4 regions of the Alteromonas sp. M12 genome follow, and region 1 is predicted to be linked to each of the others. Evidence: predicted binding sites of a transcription regulator. Region 1 holds the regulator's gene; each other region holds the start of a gene.

Region 1 (5,725 bases):
CTGAAGGATATCTAACGAACTGGACATGACACCTAACATACTAGGGGTATTGTCAGTTAATTTAACATTTGATGATTTTTGCGTCGCCGTTACTTGCTCCGGCGTTTCTACCTGAGTTTCTGAGGTGGTTATTTGCTCTTCACTATTGGCGTCAAAGTCAGAATCCAGTGCCATGTTTTCTAGATCTTCTAAAGATTCAAGCTCATCATCGTCCATATCATTGTCTTTTTTGAACTTGCCACTGAAAAGACGCTGCATAAACGACTGACTTTTATTAAAAAAATCATTGGTTCGTTTTTGATTATTTTCATGTTCCATTTGATATTGAGCTTGAACTTCAGGCCTAAAATCTGCACTTAGATTAACCGCAAAAACAAAGTCAGCACCTAGTTGCCGACAAAGATTTACCGGCACTGGGTTGACCACAGCACCATCCACTAGCCAACGGCCTTTGTGCGCAATGGGTGGAAACAGGGCAGGTATTGCACAGGATGCTCTAACCGCATCCGCAATAGGACCTTGAGTAAATGAAACCTCTTTACCACTATATAAATCGGTCGCCACAACACCTAAGGGTTTGGATAAGTGTTCAAAGTCTCGTTCGCAAAAATTGTCTTCGAGGGCTTTAAACACTTTAATTCCGCTAGCCAGTCCACCTTTACGAAATCCAACCCCTAACAGTCCTAAAACTTGCCACTCAGTTAGAGAGCTTGCCCATTCTGCGAGTGGATCCAGTTTATTGCTTGCATACGCGGCTCCTACATAGGCACCAATGGAACAACCAGCGACCACGTCAACCTTGATGCCTAGTTCTTCTAACGCCTGTATTATACCGATATGCGCCCAACCTCGAGCAGCGCCGCTTCCTAGTGCTAATCCAATTTTCATTTACTAAAATGATCCTTAACTAATATTGATTATTTTGACAGTGTCATCAGCACTTGTTGAAGGTGTAGAAAAATCTTCTTGATCAAATCCAATATCACCGTTAACAAACGGTGTTTGTTGCGTCTCTAAGGTTTTAAAGTCGAAAAGTTCACTATCGGCAAGATGCGAAGGCACGACATTCTGCATTGCCCTAAACATACTTTCAATCCTACCCGGAAAACGCTTGTTCCAGTCTACTAGCATGTTTTTAATAACTTTGCGTTGTAGGTTCTCTTGCGAGCCACATAAATTACAAGGAATAATCGGGAACTCAATTAAATCAGAATATTGTGTAATTTCTTTTTCAGCACAGTAGGCTAGGGGGCGAATGACCATTTGTTTGCCATCATCGCTGACTAACTTGGGAGGCATAGATTTTAAGCGTCCGCCATAAAACATGTTTAAGAATAGTGTTTCTAACATGTCGTCACGGTGGTGCCCCAACGCGATTTTAGTTGCGCCTAGTCGGGTTGCCGTCTTGTAAAGTATCCCTCTGCGTAATCTAGAGCATAGTGAACAAGTTGTTTTTCCCTCTGGAATTTTATCTTTTACAATCGAATAGGTGTCTTCCGTGACGATTTCAAATGGAACTTGCAATTCTTGTAAGTAGTTAGGCAGTATCTCAGCGGGGAAGCCTGGTTGTTTCTGATCTAAATTAACCGCAATAATTTCAAATTTAATTGGCGCAATCTTTTGCAGAAACATTAAAATATCAAGCATGGTGTAACTGTCTTTTCCGCCAGACAGGCAGACCATTACCTTATCGCCATCTTCGATCATATTAAAATCGGCAATTGCTTTGCCTACATTTCGTCTTAGGCGCTTTTGAAGTTTATTAAAACTGTATTTTTTACTCTCAGACAGAGACTCGACCTTACTCATCTTATTCCTAGAAAAACATTGCTATCAGCGCGGATTATACCTGTCCTCATAAAGGACATAAACACCCTAAATTTAAATGTTTGCAGTCATTTTCTAAGAATCACAAGGTTATGTAAGGTTAATGTTTAAGAGGACACTCAAAGCCTTCTGGTTTAATTGCTAAAACGTCACAATTGAGTGAATCTATTGTATGTTCAGCCGTGTTACCGATAAGGGCGGCTGTAATACCGGTGCGACCTACAGTACCGATAACCACTAACTCTGCGTCGATAGCTTTTGCCACTGAAGGAATGACATCCTCAGGCAAACCTTCACTAAGATGCTGATTTTCTTGTGGGATATTGAATTCTTGAGCGTGCTCAAGCATACATTTGGCGTGGTGTTGTTTAACTGACTCTGTATAGCCAACCGGATCGAACTCTGGTATTTCGATGGCAATATTAACCGGTGTACCTGGGTAAGAATTAACCAAGTTTACATGTCCTTCCAGTAAATCAGCCATCAATCCAGCGGTTTTAGTGATTAACTTGTTTAAGCTATGATGTTCTTCATCTTCACTGCCCACATCTACCGCAGCTAAAATATTGCCATTAATAGGCCAATCATGTTCTTTAACAAGTAAAACTGGAACCGGTGATTTACGTAGGATATGCCAATCAGTCGGGGTGAATATCACTGACTTTAGGGTGTCATGCTCGTGGGTTCCTTTGACGATTAAATCATAGCTGTGATCAATCACTTCGAACAATACACTTTCATATGGCCGATTATGCCAGACCACTTTTATATCTACTGAAATAGATGAGTTAGCCGCTAGGGGTTCAACTATATTGGCAAGCCAATCGGTTTTGTCATCCACCACAGCTTGGCGCATCGTTTCTCTTTCATCCACGGTGAGCATAGTGGTCATTTCATAAGAGAAATCATATATGGAGAGAAACGCGGTAATACTAGCGCCGGTTTTTTCTGCCAATAAAAGCGCTCTTCTAAACGCTTTTTGATCTTCTGAAGTTGGGTCTACAACAGCTAGTATTTTGTTAAATACGGACATAAATTAATTCCCTTCAAACGTTTACACTACGTATATTAAGTGTATGGCTACTTTAGCTAGTTTGCCAATTAACAGACTAATTGTTTTGACCTGAATCAATTTAAATTAAAAGACTTAACCGCAGGCTTGTTTATTTAAAACGTGTTCACCAAGTTTCTCTCTAAGTACCGCCAAATTGAGAATTTGTATAAATTTCCCATCAACTTTGATGATATTTTCTTTTTGAAAACGGGTGAGTAAACGACTCACGGTTTCAACAGTTAAACCAAGGTGATTACCAATTTCGTTTCGGGTCATGGTTAAATTAAATTCTAATTCAGAAAAACCGCGAGAGCGAAAACGATCTGATAGATTAATTAGGAAGTGGGCAAGACGTTCTTCTGCTGTGCGCTTGTTTAATAACATCATGAGACTGTGATCTTGGTTTATTTCTGTGCTCATAATTTTAAGCATTTCTTTGCGCAGTGTAGGAAGTTGTGCGCTCATAATATCTAACTTGTCGTAAGGTAACTCACAAACCATGGAGGTTTCCATCGCTTGATTATAACTTTGATATTTTTCAGAAAATAGTCCATCAAAGCCGACAATATCACCGGGAAAATGAAACCCTGTAATTTGTTGTTCGCCATCGGGAGAGGTTATGTAAGATTTAAATGAGCCCGTTCTTACTGCAAACAGCGACGTAAATTTTTGCCCAGGAATAGTTAATTGATCATTTTTATGCAAAGGGCGCTTGCGTTCTATGATTTCGTCCAAACTCTCCATTTCAGTCTGATTCAGAGCCACCGGTATACATAGGTGATTAAAACTGCAGTTTTGACAGCGAATACTGAACTTGTTCGGATCTGACATTAGTTAATTCCAATTAATTCATTAGTTACCAATTATGAATCCCTTGGTAACATAAAATCAAGCCAAATAAGCATAATAAGACTGCAACGCTTCGTTTTACCACTGGTTGGGTCAACCATCCTCTTATTTGGCTGGCGCTGGCTCCCATTGCTAACATGATGGGCAAAGTTCCCAAGCCAAAGCAAAACATGGTGATAGCACCTTGTACCGCACTGCCGGTGGAAACACTCCATGTTAACGTCGAATAAACCAATCCACAGGGCAACCAGCCCCAGATTAGGCCATAGGGTACAGCATAGATTGGGTGTTTAAAGGGAATGAAACGCTTTGATATGGGACTAATTATACGCCAAAAAATAGCGCCAACTTTTTCTACTTTAACCAGTAGTTTTGACCACTGTCCCACATATAATCCAAGCAGAACCATAAATACTCCGCCAAAAAGAGTCAGTGCTTGAGGATTGATAAAGGATTTTGTGGTGACGATCTGACCCAACAGCCCAGCGATTGCGCCAGCGAAACTATAAGATAAAATGCGGCCTGAATTATAGGCAATTAAATACGGCCATTGTGACTTATTCTTTGGTAATGCAAAGGTAAATGAGGTCACAATTCCACCGCACATCCCAGCGCAATGCACACTTCCAGCAAGTCCGATTAATATTGCAGAAAACCAGCTTAAGTCGTTCATTTGTCGTTAGTTTTTGGCTTTTTTACTTGTACTTTTTTATCCACGTCATCATCGAATAGAATGTTGTATCCTTGACGCTCTAAATCTTCAAACTGATTGGATTTGACCGCCCAAAAAAAGATCCCTATGGCTAACAGTACTAGCACAATAGCGATGGGGATTAGCACATAAATGATACTCACTTTAATTTCCTATTAGCGCTGGTTAACGTAGTAAACGAATAGAGTTTGCGACCACAATAATTGAACTTAACGACATGCCAATTACGGCCATCCACGGGCTTAAATATCCGGCTACTGCTAGGGGAAGAATTAACGCGTTATAGCCAATGGCCCAAACCATGTTCTGTTTGATTTTGGTACGCACTTTAATCGCCATACTAACAGCAAACTTAACATTACTTAATTTTGAATTTAATAAAATGATATCGGCAGAACGTTTCGCCATGTCACTGGCGTCACCTACCGCAATTGATACATCAGCAGCGGCCAAAACTGGGGCGTCATTGATGCCATCACCAATCATCAAAACTTTGTGTCCTTTGGCTTGTAAGTTTTGAATGTATGTCAGTTTTTGTATTGGCGTTTGTCTAAAATAAACGTTTGGGATACCTAAAGAATCAGCGACCAAAGACGCGTTTATTTCTGAGTCACCACTTAACATCACCAATTGTTTGCTGCGTAAGTCATCGACGAGTTGTTTTGCGTCTTTTTTAACTACATCTTTTACGCTAAATGCAGCAATTAACTGATTGCCCAATTGCAGATAAACTCGAGAGTCATCCTCAGTGGGTCGTAAACCATCACTGTTATCAAGAATACTTATGTTACCTATCTTAACGACTTGAGATTGGTAGGTTCCTTGTAAACCTTTTCCCGCCACAGTAACTACTTGGGAAACTGCGCAGGGGGTCTGAGATTGAAACGCGTGAGATATCGGATGTTTTGAATAGAGTTCTAATCCAGCAGCTAAATTATAAACAAAAGTTTCATCTGCTGCGTTAAAGAGCTCGACGTCACTTACACTGAAATGTCCATTGGTTAGCGTGCCTGTTTTATCAAAAATCACGGTGTCGACATCAGGCATAACATCGATAATATTTGCTCTTTTAACTAATAAGCCATATTGATTTAATTTTGCTATTGCACTGGTTAAAGCCGTCGGCGTTGCCAAGCTAAGGGCGCAAGGGCAGGTCGCAACTAGGATTGATATGGCAACCCAAAAAGCGCGTTCTGGTTGATAAGCCAGCCAGCCAACGTAACTTATTAAGGTGATACCTAGAACAATTACAATAAAGTACTTGGAGGCAATATCTGCATATA
Region 2 (5,725 bases), 1.3 Mb from region 1:
ATACATCTCAGTAACTGGCGCGTTAGCCCTTGCATGTGGGTTTATCATCATTTATCTGCGTGGTCTTGATGTACTGTGGTTACTGCTCGCAGGTGCGTTTTTTGTGCTGTTTTACACTTGGCCGTTGAAAAAACTGGCGTTAGGGGAGTTATCTGTATTAATTGTTTGGGGGCCATTAATGGTAGGGGGCTCTTATTATGTCAGCAGTGGACAGTGGAGCGTAGCAGCCATGTTAATTGGTACTTTGTATGCGTTAGCACCCACGGCTGTTATTTTTGGTAAACATATCGATAAAATGGATATGGATAAAAGCAAAGGCATTTATTCATTACCAGTATTATTAGGTTCTACTTACGCAAGAAAAGCCGTTCAATTTATGTTGTTGTCTCAGTATTTTCTGGCCGCGTATATTTATTTGAGTGGTTATATTGGTATCAGTATTTTGGTCTTGTTATTGGCCGTACCTACCCTTATCCACACATTCAAAGTGTTTAATCACGAGCGGCCAACTAGCATGCCTGATGGCTTTCGAAAAGAAGTCTGGCCGCTATGGTTTGCGCCTAACGCGTTTCAATATACACGTAAGTTCAGTTTGTTTTTCTTAGTGATGTTAATACTTGAAAATATTATTGCGGGTTTCAATTTATAAGCGATTAGACCTAAAAAAAGGCCCTTAAGCAATCACACCCGTTAGCCAAATTCCAAGGGTTAACACGCCTATTAAACTGGCAACACCATAACAAATCACTTTGATGAGTCCATGGTGTTGCACTTTTAGGTCGTGTAAACCGTGGCGAATCCGGTGCGCTGCATGGAAGCTTGGCAAAATGATAAAGGCGCCGCTAAACATCAGTCCCCAAAAACTGAAAAACCAATTATGAGCTTGCGAATAGCTAAATTCGATCAGTCCTATAGGTTGCAGTAAACCGAAAAATAGGATTGCCGCGGGAATAAATACTGCAAAACAAACACCGCCAGCGCTGAATAATGCCCACCACACAGGTTCACTACTGCGCTGGGGTTTTGAAGAGGTATTTGTCTCTTTCATAGGTGTTTGAACATTCATAAACTTCCCCAAAATAACCAGCTAAATAAAACGATGACTGATAGTACGCCAGCCCATTGCCCTGCTATTAACAAATTGGCTGGTACGCTTATTTGACCAATACGAATCGGCATGACTCTCGGAAATAACTGAAAGAACGTCCATGCGTGAAATAGACTGGCAAACAAGGCTAATGCGTTTAGGGCTAGCACCCAAGGTTGGCCCATTGCGGTTTGCCAGTTGGTCCATTGACTTTCACCTTGCCATAAACAGTAAACGCCAGAGACTAAACACAAGATAAAAAACGTGAGGGGCAATACTGTCGCTTCGCGCAACATATAAGCTTTAAACTCATTGTGTTTTAACCACCAGGTTCGAGAAAGCGTTGTGCGATAAGTCATAAATTCCCCTTAAATAATTGGATAATCATGTCTTTAGCTGATTCAACTTTTGATTGATTGACTGCTGCCGCGGGATCTACATTTTTCGGACAGACTTTTGAACAAAAGCCGACAAAGGTGCAGCTCCACGCGCCTTCCTCGGTATTCAATAAAGGCATTCGTTGCGCTTTTCCATGATCACGACTATCTAGGTTATAACGATGTGCTAGGGTAATCGCTGCAGGCCCTAAAAATTCAGGATTTAAGCCAAATTGTGGGCAGGCCGCGTAACATAGTCCACAGTTGATACAATCGGAAAACTGCTGGTATTTGGCCATTTGCGCGGGCGTTTGTCGGTTCGCTTCAGTGGGGTTTTTATCATCGGCAATAAGATAGGGTTTGACCGCTTCTAGGTGAGTTAAAAACGCATCCATATCCACTATTAAGTCCCGCTCTACCGGCAAATGGGCTAGCGGTTCTATGACTACTTCGTCGTGGTAGTCACGTAAAAATACTTTGCAGCCTAGTTTCGGAACACCGTTGACCATAAGTCCGCATGAGCCACAAATCGCCATTCTACAAGACCAACGAAAGCTCAATGAAGGATCTAGCTCTTCCTTGATGTAATTGAGGGCATCAAGCACCGAAGTGCTGTCGTCAACGGGAACGTTAAATTGTTGAACAAAAGGGCTTTGAGATGTTTCTGGTAGATAGCGAGCTATACTGATCGTTTTCATGATGAGACTCCTTTGCCTGCATCACCATAGGCTCTTGCTGCTGGTGGTAATAACGAAATATCAACCGGCTGCCAAGCTAAATGCGCATCACCATTGGCTTGATAATAAACCAGACTATGTTGTAAATACTGCTCATCGTCACGCTGGGTGCAACCTTCATCAAGGCGCTGGTGAGCACCTCTAGATTCACGGCGCAATAACGCCGCTAAGCAGGTTGCTTCAGCCACATCTATACCAAACCCAAGCTCGATACACTGCAATAGCTCGGTATTGTAGCCAAGGCTTTTATCTGCGATTGTTATTTGTTGATAGCGTGTTTTGAGCTCTCGGATGGTGTTCAGCGTTTGCTGTAATCCTGCTTGATCGCGATAAATTCCACAGCCTTGTTCCATGGTTTTTAATAACTCCCGTTTTATCGCTACCCAACTTTCTCGACCTTGTTGATTACGCAATGTGGTTATACGTTGTTGTTGAACTTCAAACTGAGCTTCTAAATCAGCTGAGGGCGTGAGTTCTCGCTGTTGACTAAATGCTACCGCTTGCTCGCCGGCTAGACGGCCAAATACCAATAACTCACTGAGCGAATTGGAACCTAAGCGGTTAGCCCCATGCAGGCCAACCGAAGCACATTCTCCGGTGGCAAAGAGTCCTTTTATTGAGGTTTCACACTTGGCATTGGTGGTGATCCCGCCCATGGTGTAATGCACCGCAGGGCGCACCGGTATAGGCTCCTTGACTGGGTCTACATTGACATAGGATTTTGCCAGCTCACATATAAAGGGAAGGCGTTCGTGTAAGTAGGCTTTTCCGAGGTGCCGTAAATCAAGATAGACAACGTCACTGTCGCCGAAGCGGCCAGTACGTCCTGCCTGTTGTTCATGCCAAAACGCCTGTGACAGTTTGTCTCTAGGCCCCAGTTCCATGTATTTATTTTTAGGCTCACCTACAGGTGTTTCCGGACCTAAACCGTAATCTTGCAGGTAACGGTAGCCCTGTTTGTTGAGCATTAAGCCACCTTCACCACGTGAGGCTTCAGTAATCAGTATCCCTGAACCTGGCAGGCCGGTGGGATGGTATTGCACAAATTCCATGTCGCGCAGTGCCACACCATGACGATAGGCCAGTGCCATACCATCACCGGTTACAATGCCACCATTGGTGTTGAAGCGAAATAGTCTTCCTGCCCCACCGGTTGCCAAAATGACCGATTTAGCTCGAATAAAATGCAATTCACCTGTGGCGATTTCCAAGGCGACAATGCCCGAAATTTGTTCATCATTGACTAACAAATCGAGCACAAAAAACTCATCTAGACGCTGGATTTGATTAAAGCGTAAGGAGGTTTGAAATAACGTATGTAACATGTGGAAGCCGGTTTTATCGGCTGCAAACCAAGTGCGTTCTATTTTCATGCCGCCAAAGCGACGAACTTGCACTGAACCATCTTTTTTGCGGCTCCAAGGGCAACCCCAGTGTTCCAATTGCACTAATTCTTGATGAGCATGGCGCACGAAGTAATCGACTACAGATTGCTCTGCTAACCAGTCACCACCTGCGACAGTGTCTTCAATGTGCGCGGCAAAACTATCATCTTCACGGGTAACCGCCGCTGCTCCACCTTCTGCCGCAACAGTGTGCGAGCGCATAGGATAAACTTTGGAAACTAAACCGATACTTAAATTAAGGCCGGCTGCTTGTGCCTGCTCAGCTGCAGCAATACTGGCTCGTAACCCCGCACCGCCACCTCCAACGATAAGTACATCATAATCTAGGTATTTCATTTGGTCCCATTCCCTATAGATTTGTTATCCAACCCAAAACAAGTATTCGCTAAAAGGTGATATCTCTAGGTAGATAATATAACCATAAATAAACTGTGGTTAATACTGTTAAACGACTAAATAATGACCTTGATCAATTAATTTTATTTAGTGGTCTTGTTTGGGGGCATTTTGTGGGGGAGGAGACTGGGTGTTTTTGGCAGACCGCGATCATAATGAACAAAGCAAGCCATAGCTTGCTCGTTGTTTAACTCATTTTCTTTAACCAGCTCAGTGGAGCTATGCTCAAAATTGGCCGAATGACTGCCCAAGGCCATTTAGGCACGTAGCTGTTTGCGCCTTCTTTTTCTATTTCTTTGATAATTGCTTTACAGCCGGTTTCTGTATCTACAATAAAGGGGACTTTTTTAACTTTTTCGTTAATTTCACTTTTGATAAAACCAGGGTGTACGGTGGATACTTTAATGGGGGTATCCAAAACGTCAATTCTGATTCCTTCAGTGAGTGAACTTAGTCCGGCTTTGGTGGCGGCATAAACGTTCATCGCTCTTCGTGCTCCACGAATCGCGCTTATCGATGAAATGGTCACTAAATGGCCGCTATTCTGCTGTCTGAATATTGCCATTGCAGCTTCACACTGTGCTAATGCCGAAACGAAATTAGTGATGGCTGTCTGCTTATTGGCGTGAAAGTATCCCGTACCTATGGCAGCTCCTTTTCCCATTCCTGCATTAACAATCACTCTGTCTAATTGTCCCAATTCTTGATGAAACTCGTTGAATACTTCGAATACCTGTTCATGGTTGTCTACGTCTAGCGATTTGATTGAGACGGTGATATTTGGGTTGATACTGAGTAGTTCTTGTTTTAATGCTTCTAACCGCTCAATACGGCGAGCGCAAAGTGCCAAATTTCGGTTCATTTTGGCAAATTCAATGGCCATGCCTTTACCTAAGCCTGAGCTGGCGCCGGTAATTAATATGTTTTTTCTGCTCATAATTGGCCTATGTTTTTGAGTTTCATGATTAAAAATTATTTATAGGTGATTAAAGATTTATGTTGACCTTCGAAATGACTATGGTCATTTAAGGTAGACAAAAATACTCTAGATTGGGTGTTTACTAACTTAGTAATACCGCAGTTTACCAGGGTCCAATTTACTTGCATTACATTGCTTGGCGGGATTCCTAACAAATATTGACTAACCACCGAAATCGGTCCGCCGGAGGTGAAAACCGCGACTTTTTTGGCACCTTTTGCGTTGTTAATCACATTTTCCAACGCGCCTTTTATGCGATTCAGGTATCGCTCCCATGACTCGACATATTCGTCACAGTGTTGGCCTGACATCCAGCGATTCATGGCGTCGTTGAATAATTTCTCAAAGGCTGCTTTTGGATTGTTTTGGGTTAATAACCAGTTTTTAACTGAAGGTGCATCAGTAAACTCCGGCCCCATTTGGGCAATTATATCGTTATGATCGTATTCATTCCAATTGGCATCGAAATTCCAATTCGATTCATCAACTACGGATGACATCCCAGACAAACAATTTTGTAAGGTTTGTTTATGCCGTAACATACTGCCTAAAAACACCTTATCAAAGTCGCCTATCCGAGTCTGTAATGAATTACCTAACAGCTTAGCTTGCTGATGTCCGACATCCGAAAGCTTATCGTAATTTTGTTGGCCAAAAGAGGCTTGGCCATGTCTAATTAAATAAATGGCTGTCAAATTTTATCCTATTAAATCGTTGTTCAAACCATCAAATAAGCTTGATGG
Region 3 (5,725 bases), 1.0 Mb from region 1:
CAGGCTGCGTTATTAGAAGTGATGCAGGAATATCAAATCACCATTGATGGGCAGAGTATGCCGCTAGAAACCCCATTTATGGTGTTGGCAACCCAAAACCCCATCGACAATGAAGGCACTTACCCGTTACCAGAGGCTGAACTCGACCGCTTTATGTTGAAGGTGCTCGTGAGTTACCCAGAGCATCAGGATGAAATCACCTTAACCAAACTGAATACTGAAAATCAAACAGGTATAGTCAATGCCTCGATTCAAAGTGTACTGAGCAAGCAAGATGCATTATCACTTAAAGCCTTGGTAAGTAAGGTGCTTATAGACGATAAGGTTGTGGACTATGCGGTAGGTTTAGTGCGTGCAACCCGTGAGTGGGATGGGATTGTGCATGGTGCAGGGATCCGCGCAAGTATAGCGCTAGTGCAAGCGGCGAAAGTGAAAGCCCTATGTGAAGGTCAAGGCTTTGTGACTCCTGACCACATTAAAGCCATGCTCTTACCTGTTTTGCGACATCGTATTATTTTGTCTGCAGAGCGGGAAATATCCGGTTCTTCGGCAGAGCAAGTGCTATCAGAAATAATTCAACAGGCGGCTTCTCCAAGGCAATGAAACGTATTAGGTTAGCTCCTTCAAAGCGATTACTTAAATGCTTTGCTGTGCTGTGCATAGTGGGTTTGGCATTGCCAATTGTTATTCATTTTAATGGCTTAACGCAATTGTCTGGTTTACCCATGGGACTGGCGCTAATTGCTATTGCATTGGCTGGGTACGATTTAATTATCAGTCGCCACCCACCGCAAGTGGCAGTTAAAAGAGAAGTGCCGAGCAATTTATCCGTGCATGTGGAACAAAAGGTTAGCATTGCTATGGCTAATCGTGGGTATTATACCTTGAGCCTCCAGTGCAGTGAGATAATCCCTGAGCACTGGCATTGTTCTAACAACTTTCACGGTTGTCGATTAGAACCCGGACAAATCGCAGAGTTTGACTATCAAGTTACGCCAAGTCGAAGGGGGCCTTCGCAAATTTCGGCTACTGAAATTAAAGTCGAATCGAAGTTTGGCTTTTGGGATTATGTGTATTGGATTGAACACGTTAGCGAACATAAAGTATTCCCTAATTTTACTGCCATTTCAGATTTAGCTGGTTTGCAAGGTAGCGTTAACTTAACCCAAGCAGGCTTAAAAAAGTTTAATAAACGTGGCAGTGGCATGGATTTTCTGCAGTTACGTGACTATCGTGAAGGCGAAAGTATTAAACAAATTGACTGGCGAGCAACTAGCCGGTTTAACAAACTCATTTCAAGAGAGTATCAGGAAGAAAAAAATCAGCATGTCATCATAATGTTAGACTCAGGCCGACGTATGCGTGTGCAGGACGACGATCTGAGCTATTTTGATCACGCACTTAACTCATTGATCATGCTGTCTTACACCGCTTTGAAAAATGGCGACAACCTTAGTTTGCAAAGCTTTGGAAGTGAGTCTCGCTGGTTAAGTCATGTTCGAGGGGCCCAAAATGTCAGTAAAGTCATGCAGCATTTTTATGATCTGTATCCGCAAAAAATAGCCAGTGATTATTTAAGTGCAGCCCAAGAGTTGTTGGTCAAGCAACCGAAACGAGCGTTAATTTTGCTAGTCACTTGTCTTCGTGATGAAGATTTTGAAGATTTGCTCAAAGCGGTACAATTACTTAAAGCTAAGCATTTGGTGGCGGTAATTAGTATCGAAGAGCCTATTTACAAGCGTATTGACGACGAGCCTGTAGAAACGTTCGAACAAGCAATTATGTATGCCTCAGCCCATAAAATTAAAAAATCCATAGATCGTAATGTACAACGCTTAAAACAAAAGGGCGTAATTTGCATCAATGCGCCAGCTTCTCACCTCACTCCAAATGTATTAAATACCTATTTGAGTATTAAAAAGGCTGGCTTACTGTAGCGTTCAAATGTGAGCCTAAGCTGTTTAAATGACGGTTGAGTATCTATGTATATGTTGATTTTTAATATACCCGTCAAAGCTCATACAAATATTTCTTATCAGCAATCTAGCTTTGTTTTTGACCTTAATTTGCAATGCATCCACTTCCACAAGATTGTCGTCTACAAAAGGTTGTAACGAACGCAGACTTTGCTGGAAATAGCTGTCGAAATGAATGTCGTATAGGTTTTCAACTTGGGATTTGTCGACTTGAAAATTACACATTAATTGGCTAATGACAAAGCCCCTTATTTGGTCATCGAGATTTAATTTAACCCCCTTGTGAACCGCGTTATCTGATTCATTTAAAGCTTGGTAATAGTCGGCTAACTGTTTGTAATTCTGACTATAACAGTCACCAATATTACTAATAGCCGATACGCCAAACCCTAATAAATCACAGTTTGCATGGGTGGTGTAACCTTGGAAGTTTCGGTGTAATTGGTGGCGCTTTTGAGCCAAGGCAAGTTCGTCATTAGGTTTGGCAAAATGATCCATACCGATCATCATGTAGCCTGCATCTAGGAATCGTTCAATTGCCAATTTCATCAATGCCAGTTTTTGCGCAGCATTGGGGAGCCATTCATCACGCAATTTGCGCTGCGCTGGAAAGCGTTCAGGTAAATGCGCATAGCTAAACAGCGATATCCGTTGCACACCCATTTGAATCACTTTGTCCAAAGTGCGTTCAAATCGTTCGGGTGTCTGATGGGGCAAACCATAGATAAGATCTAAATTAACGGATCTGAATCCAATCTTATTCGCTTGGTTAACTATTTGCTCGATCAATTCAGTGGACTGAACTCTATTTATCGCTTTTTGCACCTGCGGATCTATATCTTGAACGCCGATACTGAGTCGATTAAAACCGATGTTAGCAAGGTGATCGATATAGTCTAAAGTTAAGTTTCTGGGATCTATCTCTATGCCAATTTCAACATCTTGGCTGAGAACGAAATGGCTTTTTAACACGGCCATTAAATTCGAAAGTTGTTGTTTACTGAGAAAACTGGGCGTACCTCCGCCTAAGTGAATTTGCCGAACAACATGCTTTTTAAAGAGCTTTTGGCGCTGGGTAATTTCACCTATTAAATAGAACATATAGTCGTCCGATTTTTCAGGGTGACGAGTAACTATTTTGTTGCAGCCACAGTAATAACAAAGGCTATGACAGAACGGAATATGTATATAAAGAGACAGATCTGTATTAGGTGAGGTTTTTACTGCTTTGATCAAATCATCATTGTAGAAAGACTCGTTAAAGGATAATGCCGTAGGGTAGGAGGTATAACGTGGCCCATTAGTATTATACTTTTCAAGTAATTGAGGATCGAAAAAGCGTTTTGAGTTCATGTTGTTTTCGCAATAATCATTTAGTCATTGCAGTTTAATTGGTTAGCGAAATCCTTTATTGATCTTGCGCAATATTTTGCTGATTTTAGAAATGTATTAATAAAAGCCGAATTGGAAGTAAAAAAATGGCAGATAATCTGCCATTTTTTAGGTGTGAATACGTACTGCCGTCGTTAGCGTTCTCGATAACCAAAAAACTTATTTGCTATGATTTCTTCAGCAACACTTTGTGGAACCGCATTTTCCCATTCTCCGCGACCTGAGGAGAGTTGTTTCAATAAGTCTCGGGAGTAAATCGAAAATAATTCGTTATCACTGCACTCAATACCAGCAAGGTAGCCATTTTCCAATAAATGTCGATATAAGAAGCGTAGATGTTCTGGCACTTTAACTAGGGTGAAATCGTTAAGTTGGCCATTCTCGTCTATCTCAGGGTAAATATACATTCGGGTATTGTCTGGAAATAGTTTACCAAAACCTTCCATTATTCCGCCTTCAACCCCTTTATAGCTGTCTTCATCAAAAATCTGCTTGATGTTAACCATGCCCACTACAATGCCAATTTGCATTTTGGTGTATTGGCGGAAGTAAGCCCGCAACGAGAAATAACGGGTATAGTCTGAAACCATTACGTTATAACCCAACGAATTAAGCAATTGCACTCGCGCTACTATGTCTTTTTCGGGCATTTGCGCGTCATTCCCTTTCATATCATTTAATGATATTTCAGCAATAACCGCGGTATTCGATTTACTCACATCTTTTAGTTCATAAAACGAGGTTTGCCCTTGTTCTATCATATCTACATTGAGTTTAGTGACTGGTCTGAACGAGCCGCGAATGGTTAGGATATTCTTTTTGTACAACAATTCAGCCGGGATCGCCACGCTGCCATCGGGTTTGAACATAACTGCACGGGTCTTCCAACTGCGGATTAAGTGCAGATTCTTCGCGCGATTGTCTACATCAAGGAAGTAAGGACCTTTGAAGTCGATAAAATCAATTTCAACACGGTTAGGTTTTATATTATCGGTTAATGAATCGATAATCATTTTAGGATCTTCAAAATAGAAATAAGCAGCGTATATTAAGTTCACACCAATTACGCCTAATGCTTGCTGCTGAGCTTCAGCATTGTCGTCAAACATGCGCACATGTACTTTGATATCAGAAGGCTCTGCACCAGGGTACATTTGAATACGAATACCAATCCAAGCGTGACATTCGTTTTTGCGGCCAAAGCTCTTAGCAGCTACTGTTGCGGCATAGGCAAAATAACGAGAACTTTTAGAGCGAATATTGCCAACTCGATCTACGACTAAATCGAATTCTTGTTCCATCATTGCTTGAACGCGAGCTTGGCTCACATAACGTCCGTCTTGTTGCACGCCATAGATAGCATCTGAAAAAACCATGTCATAGGCAGACATTGTTTTAGCTATGGTTCCGGCTGCCGCGCCGGCTATGAAAAATTGTCTGGCAACCTCTTGTCCTGCGCCTATTTCAACAATAGTCCCGTATTTTTTTTCGTCGAGATTGATTCGTAATGCTTTTTGACTTGTTGATCTAGAACTGACTTGTTTATCCATTAATTTCCCCAACTGATGTGCCACGGTGGAATAGTAGAATATCCTAAAAAAGAGTTACAGAGAAAATTTGTATTAAATAACTGAAACTTACGTGACTACATCAGATGGAATGCTGTTAAAGCTAGTTTAAAAATAGCAAATTTAGAATTCTGACTTAAACTTAGGGTGGTTTATTTATGGAGGCCACCATTATGAAAATGCTTAAAATGCTATTAGTAATGAGTTTGTCTTTTGCCTTAATTGCATGCAGTCCACAACAGGCAACGTTGTCAAGTCAAACATCTGAAGAACAGCCCTTGAAAGACTCTCAACTGTCAACTGATAACGAAGTTGAATCCCCTCTTTGCTCATATAGTTTAGGTTTTGATATCTGGGAACCTTACCAATACATCAACGTTGATGGTGAGGTGAGTGGCGTCGATATTCAAATTATCACTGGTGTTATTAATGAAATGGGATGCACGGTTTCTTATGTGCAAGGTACCTGGGTTTCGCTTTTAGAAGACTTACGCTTAGGTAACGTCGATATGCTCATTGGCGCATCAAAAACCCCAGCGCGAGAAGAGTTCGCGTATTTTAGTGCACCTTACCGCACTGAGCAGTTTTCATTGTACATACGCAATGATGATAAAAAGCGTGCCGCCTATAATGATATAGATGAGTTTATCGCTAATGGTAGCAAAATAGGCGTCGTAGGTGACTACTATTACGGGCCTCAAATTACCATTTTGCAAGATAGCAAAGCGTCCTCTAGTAACTTTGTGAGTGGTATTATGGGGGAATTAAATATTGCCCGATTATTAGATA
Region 4 (5,725 bases), 1.9 Mb from region 1:
CTACGACCACTGCCTTCAATGTCAATATCAACGGTGATGATATCAAGTTCTACCGAATAACGATCTCCATTGGGATTATCCCAACAGGCCATGCCATTAAAACTATTGTCAATCATATTTAAAGCGTTGCGTAAGTTCTTTTGACGGCTCTGTCCTCTTGCTAAATTAGCAAAATTGGTCGTGATACGAGTGTTGTCTGAGGGATGATAATTTTCATCAAAAGCAACCTTGTTAATAGTAAATATAAAATCTTTAGTCATCGTGATTTGTATCCAATTTATCTGAGATAAAACCTAAATTTATTGTTAGCTCGTTTTAGACTTTGCAACTTTATTTTGCGGCCTTCCTTGTCGGCCATCGCTTTCACAGCCTCAGGGTTTGGGCCTAACGAACTATCAAGAATCAACGGCAATATGTGTAAAGTAAAAATCTAAAGTCGAAGCAGAGTGGGTTTTATACGCGGTTCAACTCATGAATAAAAATGATATTATTTCATTAATGCATGACTGTAATTCATGAGTTAGTTTAATTGATTATTAATAGATGGCGCTTTGCGCTGCACTAAAGGCGGCAAATAAAGCTTGCTCGAAGCGACTAAGGACAGAGCAGGAATATTTATCTCATGTACTGCGTAGGAAAATATAAATTGAAGATGAGTGCTAAATATCGAGTTTTATCGGAAGCAGTGGAATAAATGGCATAGACGCACTACTTTTGATGTAGGCGCCTATATATAAGGATACTTTAGTCAACCCAAACTCTGGCTAACTAACTTAGCAAGGGATACATTATGCTCGGCTTTTTTCTAAGCCCAATAATTTATCGAGAGATATCCTTCCTGGCCCCATACTAAGTACGGCCAACAATACAATAAACCACCAAACTGCAGGATTCCACCAGTGATCCCACGAAGGGAATACAGCTAATTGAATAAATAACGTCATACCAATTAAGCCAGCAGCTCCAACACGAGTCAGAAAGCCAAAAGCGAGCATCACCGGAAGCACGATTTCAGCCACCCCAGCAGAAACAGCAAGTGTTTCAATAAAGGACACAATAGTAGACCCTTCGACGTAATCTAACGTATTAGGATCACACAGCAGTAACGCCCCCTCACGAACTGGATCTGGACAGAAAAATTCATATAAAAATAAATCATATTTATCCGGATTAAAACTAAGAAACCCATTCCACTTTGTTAATCCTGATTGAAAAAACACACTTGCTGCTAATAGCCTAGCAAGAAGTAATGTTATGTCGGTCAAATACAAGCTGACTTTGGCCGTGATGTCAGCATATAGGTTCATTAGGGCTTTCATATTTTTTTTCTCTTATGTTAGTAATTTATTAAGTAGTAACTGACTAAATATTTCACTTATGTCTATTTCACCATTTTGCATCGCCACATCCGCGGCTTCACCTAAAGTTCGGCCTGCGTAAATACTAGAAATAAATAGGCTCTCTGATTCAGAAATGACTCGATGCAAAATGCTGCTATTGTCTCGCCACAATAGAAGGTTTTCAGTTGTATTCTCGATGGCGACTTGTTCGCTTAGGTTACTGACTCTTAACTGTGCCCATAAAGACGATACCGACCAATCATTTTTGATTAACTGCACGCTGGGGTGCAAAGACAGTGATTTCGATTCGATATCTTCAATTAGGGATTCAATTTCATCTTGACCAAGAGAAGGTTTATCATCGGCAAAATAGGCATGATGCCAAGCTCGATCCAATTTACATATATCCCATAAATACCTAAGTTCAGGATGATTATGTTGCAAAAAATCGTTTAAATACTCAGGAAAAATTTCACCATATTCTGCCAAAACAGGTGATGTGGGCGGGTTAGTTAAACAGAATTGTCGAGTTAAGGTTTTAAAGAAGTCCTCACCTAATAACTTCTCAGCACTTGGGTACTTGCGTTGCAACGCATCAATACAACTACTAATAAAGGTGTTCCGATATACCGCCAAGCGACGTTTATTTTGTCCATCATCAAGATGTTCGGTGACATCTTGTATGTCTCCAGTTTGTACATAGCCCATTAAGGCGAAATGAAAATCACTCATAGCTAACAACTTTACTACTTTGGATTAGCTCTCGTGCAATATTGCGTTCTGCCAGCAGTTCAGCAAACGGCGGTAAATTTGCATCTCGCTCTATCAGCACAGGACAAGGACCAATGTGACTTAAAGCATCATTTAAAAGTGCCCAAACCGCATTCGACACATCACTATCATGAGAGTCAATTAACAAATCTTTCTCGATAGGGTCAACCGAATGACCAGCCACATGAATCTCACCGATAGCTGTAGCTTCAAGATTGCCAATGTATTGCTGTGGGTCAATCCCAGTGTTGTTCGCGCTTATAAATAAATTGTTAACATCCAGCAAAATACCGCAGCTAGTCTTATTCACCAAAGACATCATAAATTCCGCTTCGGACATGTCAGATTTAAAGTTGAGATAATTAGCAGGATTCTCTATCAGTATGGGCCGTTGAATTGCATTTTGTAACTGGTCAATATTCTCGGCAGTACGAAGAAGGGATTGAGTGGTAATTGGTGTAGGCATTAAATTGCCCATATAATTTCCGTCAGCACCTGACCAAGCTATATGTTCAGAAAAAGCTGCGGTAGGAACCGAATTGACTAAACGAACCAATCGCTTGAGATGCTCGGGATTAAGTGGGTTTGGTCCACCAAGCGAAGCCCCAACACCATGAATGCTTAACGGAAATCGCTGTGCAACTTCCTGTAATTTTGCAAGTCTAGGACCACCCTGCATCAGGTAGTTTTCTGCATGAACTTCGAACCATAAATGACCATCAACCTTACTTGGTATAGCGTCAAAATGTTCTGGTTTTAAACAAATGCCCGCATCTGCGGGCAATTCAGTTAGCTTTATCATTCGGAAATGAAACGCTTAAGCAATTGGGTCTTTAGAACCAGCACCATTTGGTGTGATTATGTATTCACATGAACCTTTAGGTGCATAAGTCCATGCATTTTTTTGGAAATCAACGGTAGAAGTCCCTTCACAACTTGTGCCAGCGCCAGCTTTACAATCGTTCTCACCGGCTAAAGCAATCCCATAACACTTGTCTTTACGTCCACGTAGTCTATTGCCATCTTTCCATTCTTGGAAAGCGACTTTCACTTTTTCAGGTGTCGCATCTGCTAATGATAATTGATCATTTGGTTTAGCAACGGCGACTTGAGAAGCGGCAAGAGTGGCACCAATAAGTAAAGCAGTTTTAATCGAATTGTTATGTTTCATAAATCGTATCCTCAAAATATTTAGTTGTGAAAAACGGGCTACTTTTTGAACAATGTAGTCCATTATGTAAGTTAAAGACCATTAGCCTTTCGTTAAAATTTCAAAAAAATATTTTATTTAGAAAATTATTTTGTTTAAGAAGTGGATTAGCAAAAAATGAAAAAGTATAAAATTTTTATGAATATCAATTAGCTGCCTCCATCGCCAGTTCGCTTTTTAACGGCTAAAATGTGTTGAAAAAAACATCCAAAAAGACACCCTTTATTGCGATTAAGTAGGGATCTAATCGCAATAAACGCTGCTAATTTGGTTTAAATATTATTCTTCGCTCAGTACAAAAAGCATATTTCATACAAAAATCCTCACCGAAACTCTTAACCATTCCGCCAATAGCAAACACAAATAAATAAAATAATATTTGATCTGCATCAATTAGCGTTTATAATTTTCAGAAATTACTGAAACTTCAGAAAAGAGTCTTGATTATGAAAATGACACCCATGATAGAAACCTTCGTTATGCATTTCGGTGAAATGGGTAGTCGATGGGGTTTTAATCGAACTGTTGGTCAAATGTATGCGCTTTTAGTAATAAGTGAAGAGCCTTTAAGCGCAAATGATATTGCAGAGGCCCTGAATGTTTCTCGCGGTAACGTCAGTATGGGATTGAAAGAATTACAGTCGTGGCGACTAGTGCAAATGCATCATGTTCCCGGAGATAGAAAAGACTATTTTAAATCTTTAGGCAGCATTTGGGATATGGCCAATAAAGTATTTGAAGAGCGTCGAAAACGGGAAATTGAACCCACTATGAGCGTGCTTCGAGATACTCTTTTGGTTACACCGGCAAATCAACAAGAAGAATATGCGCAACGACAGTTACAAGAGATCCATGACTTATTAGAAAACGTCACACAGTGGAGTGAAGAACTGCAACGTCTGAGTCCTGAAAAAATGGCAACCTTAATGAAGTTAGGTTCAGGCGTCGGAAAGGTCTTAGATATGAAGGATAAGTTCCTAAAAAGCAGTTAAATCAAACATGCAAAAAGCAGATTATCGCCGTACGCAGGGTTAAATTCATCGAGTTTTAAATTTAAATAAACAACGGCTAAAATCAGCGCCGCTAGGGGGTTTCAATGGCAGATGTAATGCTACTTTCTCGCATTCAATTTGCAGCTAACATTAGTTTTCATATTTTATTTCCAGCCATAAGCATTGCTATGTGCTGGATGCTTTTCTATTTCCGCGTTCGTTTTCACATTAGTAAACATCCAGTGTGGATGCGAATCTACCGTTTTTGGGTAAAGGTATTCGCCCTCACGTTTGCAATGGGTGTGGTGAGTGGCATTACAATGTCATTTCAATTTGGCACCAACTGGCCAGGTTTTATGGCTACGGTAGGTAATATTGCGGGGCCACTCTTGGCCTACGAAATAATGACTGCGTTTTTCTTAGAGGCAACCTTCTTAGGCGTGATGTTATTTGGTATTAACCGCGTGCCGCCTTGGCTCCATACTTTATCTACCTTTATAGTTGCAATAGGAACCTCACTTTCAGCGTTTTGGATTTTAGCCCTTAACTCGTGGATGCATACCCCAACAGGTTTTGAGATGCGCGATGGCGTAGCTTATGCGGTTGACTGGTTTGAGATTATTTTTAATCCATCATTTCCATATCGATTAGGGCACATGCTGTTAGCATCAGGGTTAACCATTTGTTTTTTAATTGCCGGAATTTCAGCCTACCGAATCCTTCGAGGCGATAACAAAAAAGCCCCTAATTTAGCTTTAAAAACGGCTATCTTCCTAGCCGCAATACTCACACCATTACAAGTGATTATGGGTGACATGCATGGGCTTAATACGTTTGAGCATCAGCCTCAAAAAGTTGCAGCAATGGAAGGCGTTTGGGAAACAACAAATGGCGCACCACTACTGTTATTTGCTGTCCCTGATGAAGAGCAGCGCACTAACCATTTAGAAATAGCCATTCCAAAGATGGCCAGCGTTATCTTAACCCATGATCCAGACGGACAAATTAGAGGTCTAAACGAATTTGAAGGCAAACATCCCCCCGTTAAGCCGGTGTTCTATGGCTTTAGAATCATGGTTGGACTAGGAATGCTCATGCTATTCAGTAGTTGGTTAGCGAGCTTCTACTTATGGCGGAAAAAGTCACTTTCACCATGGATGCTGAAATTCTTCATTGGGATGACATTTTCAGGTTGGGTTGCAACTTTAGCGGGATGGTACGTTACCGAAATAGGTCGCCAACCTTATTTAGTAAGCGGCATATTAACCACGGCGGATGCGGTAACTGATATTGCGCCAGAAAACGTTGGGGTCAGCTTGGCGATGTATTTGACGCTGTATGCTTTCTTACTGTTTGCATACATAAAAACTTTGTTTTACATGGCAAGAAAGTCAGTAGAAATTGAAGAATAC

The links. The regulator FNR, encoded in region 1, switches genes on or off when oxygen is low (the NO sensors DNR and NnrR bind a similar motif). The targets are predictions, from matches to a motif close to TTGATCTAGATCAA.
Region 2: the regulator FNR is predicted to act here: its motif matches at 4,067-4,080, upstream of frdA (fumarate reductase (quinol) flavoprotein subunit).
Region 3: the regulator FNR is predicted to act here: its motif matches at 3,388-3,401, upstream of hemN (oxygen-independent coproporphyrinogen III oxidase).
Region 4: the regulator FNR is predicted to act here: its motif matches at 3,701-3,714, upstream of VUI23_RS02615 (GbsR/MarR family transcriptional regulator).

Annotation. Positions count from the first base shown of each region.
Region 1 covers NZ_CP144164.1:2,536,570-2,542,294, reverse strand. The annotation lists gene VUI23_RS10835 (patatin-like phospholipase family protein) at 1-888, opposite strand, end outside; gene ttcA (tRNA 2-thiocytidine(32) synthetase TtcA) at 904-1,791, opposite strand; gene uspE (universal stress protein UspE) at 1,928-2,860, opposite strand; gene fnr (fumarate/nitrate reduction transcriptional regulator Fnr) at 2,975-3,712, opposite strand; gene VUI23_RS10815 (sulfite exporter TauE/SafE family protein) at 3,738-4,403, opposite strand; gene ccoS (cbb3-type cytochrome oxidase assembly protein CcoS) at 4,400-4,585, opposite strand; gene VUI23_RS10805 (heavy metal translocating P-type ATPase) at 4,608-5,725, opposite strand, start outside.
Region 2 covers NZ_CP144164.1:1,190,673-1,196,397, forward strand. The annotation lists gene VUI23_RS05020 (prenyltransferase) at 1-649, shown strand, start outside; gene frdD (fumarate reductase subunit FrdD) at 674-1,066, opposite strand; gene VUI23_RS05030 (fumarate reductase subunit C) at 1,063-1,446, opposite strand; gene VUI23_RS05035 (succinate dehydrogenase/fumarate reductase iron-sulfur subunit) at 1,443-2,162, opposite strand; gene frdA (fumarate reductase (quinol) flavoprotein subunit) at 2,159-3,943, opposite strand; gene VUI23_RS05045 (SDR family oxidoreductase) at 4,191-4,940, opposite strand; gene VUI23_RS05050 (histidine phosphatase family protein) at 4,976-5,677, opposite strand.
Region 3 covers NZ_CP144164.1:3,534,578-3,540,302, reverse strand. The annotation lists gene VUI23_RS15235 (MoxR family ATPase) at 1-603, shown strand, start outside; gene VUI23_RS15230 (DUF58 domain-containing protein) at 600-1,937, shown strand; gene hemN (oxygen-independent coproporphyrinogen III oxidase) at 1,962-3,329, opposite strand; gene VUI23_RS15220 (TonB-dependent receptor) at 3,503-4,918, opposite strand; gene VUI23_RS15215 (transporter substrate-binding domain-containing protein) at 5,110-5,725, shown strand, end outside.
Region 4 covers NZ_CP144164.1:609,333-615,057, reverse strand. The annotation lists gene VUI23_RS02640 (DUF1852 domain-containing protein) at 1-260, opposite strand, end outside; gene VUI23_RS02635 (DoxX family protein) at 789-1,319, opposite strand; gene VUI23_RS02630 (DNA-binding domain-containing protein) at 1,332-2,072, opposite strand; gene VUI23_RS02625 (DUF692 domain-containing protein) at 2,065-2,913, opposite strand; gene VUI23_RS02620 (DUF2282 domain-containing protein) at 2,929-3,282, opposite strand; gene VUI23_RS02615 (GbsR/MarR family transcriptional regulator) at 3,768-4,313, shown strand; gene VUI23_RS02610 (cytochrome ubiquinol oxidase subunit I) at 4,418-5,725, shown strand, end outside.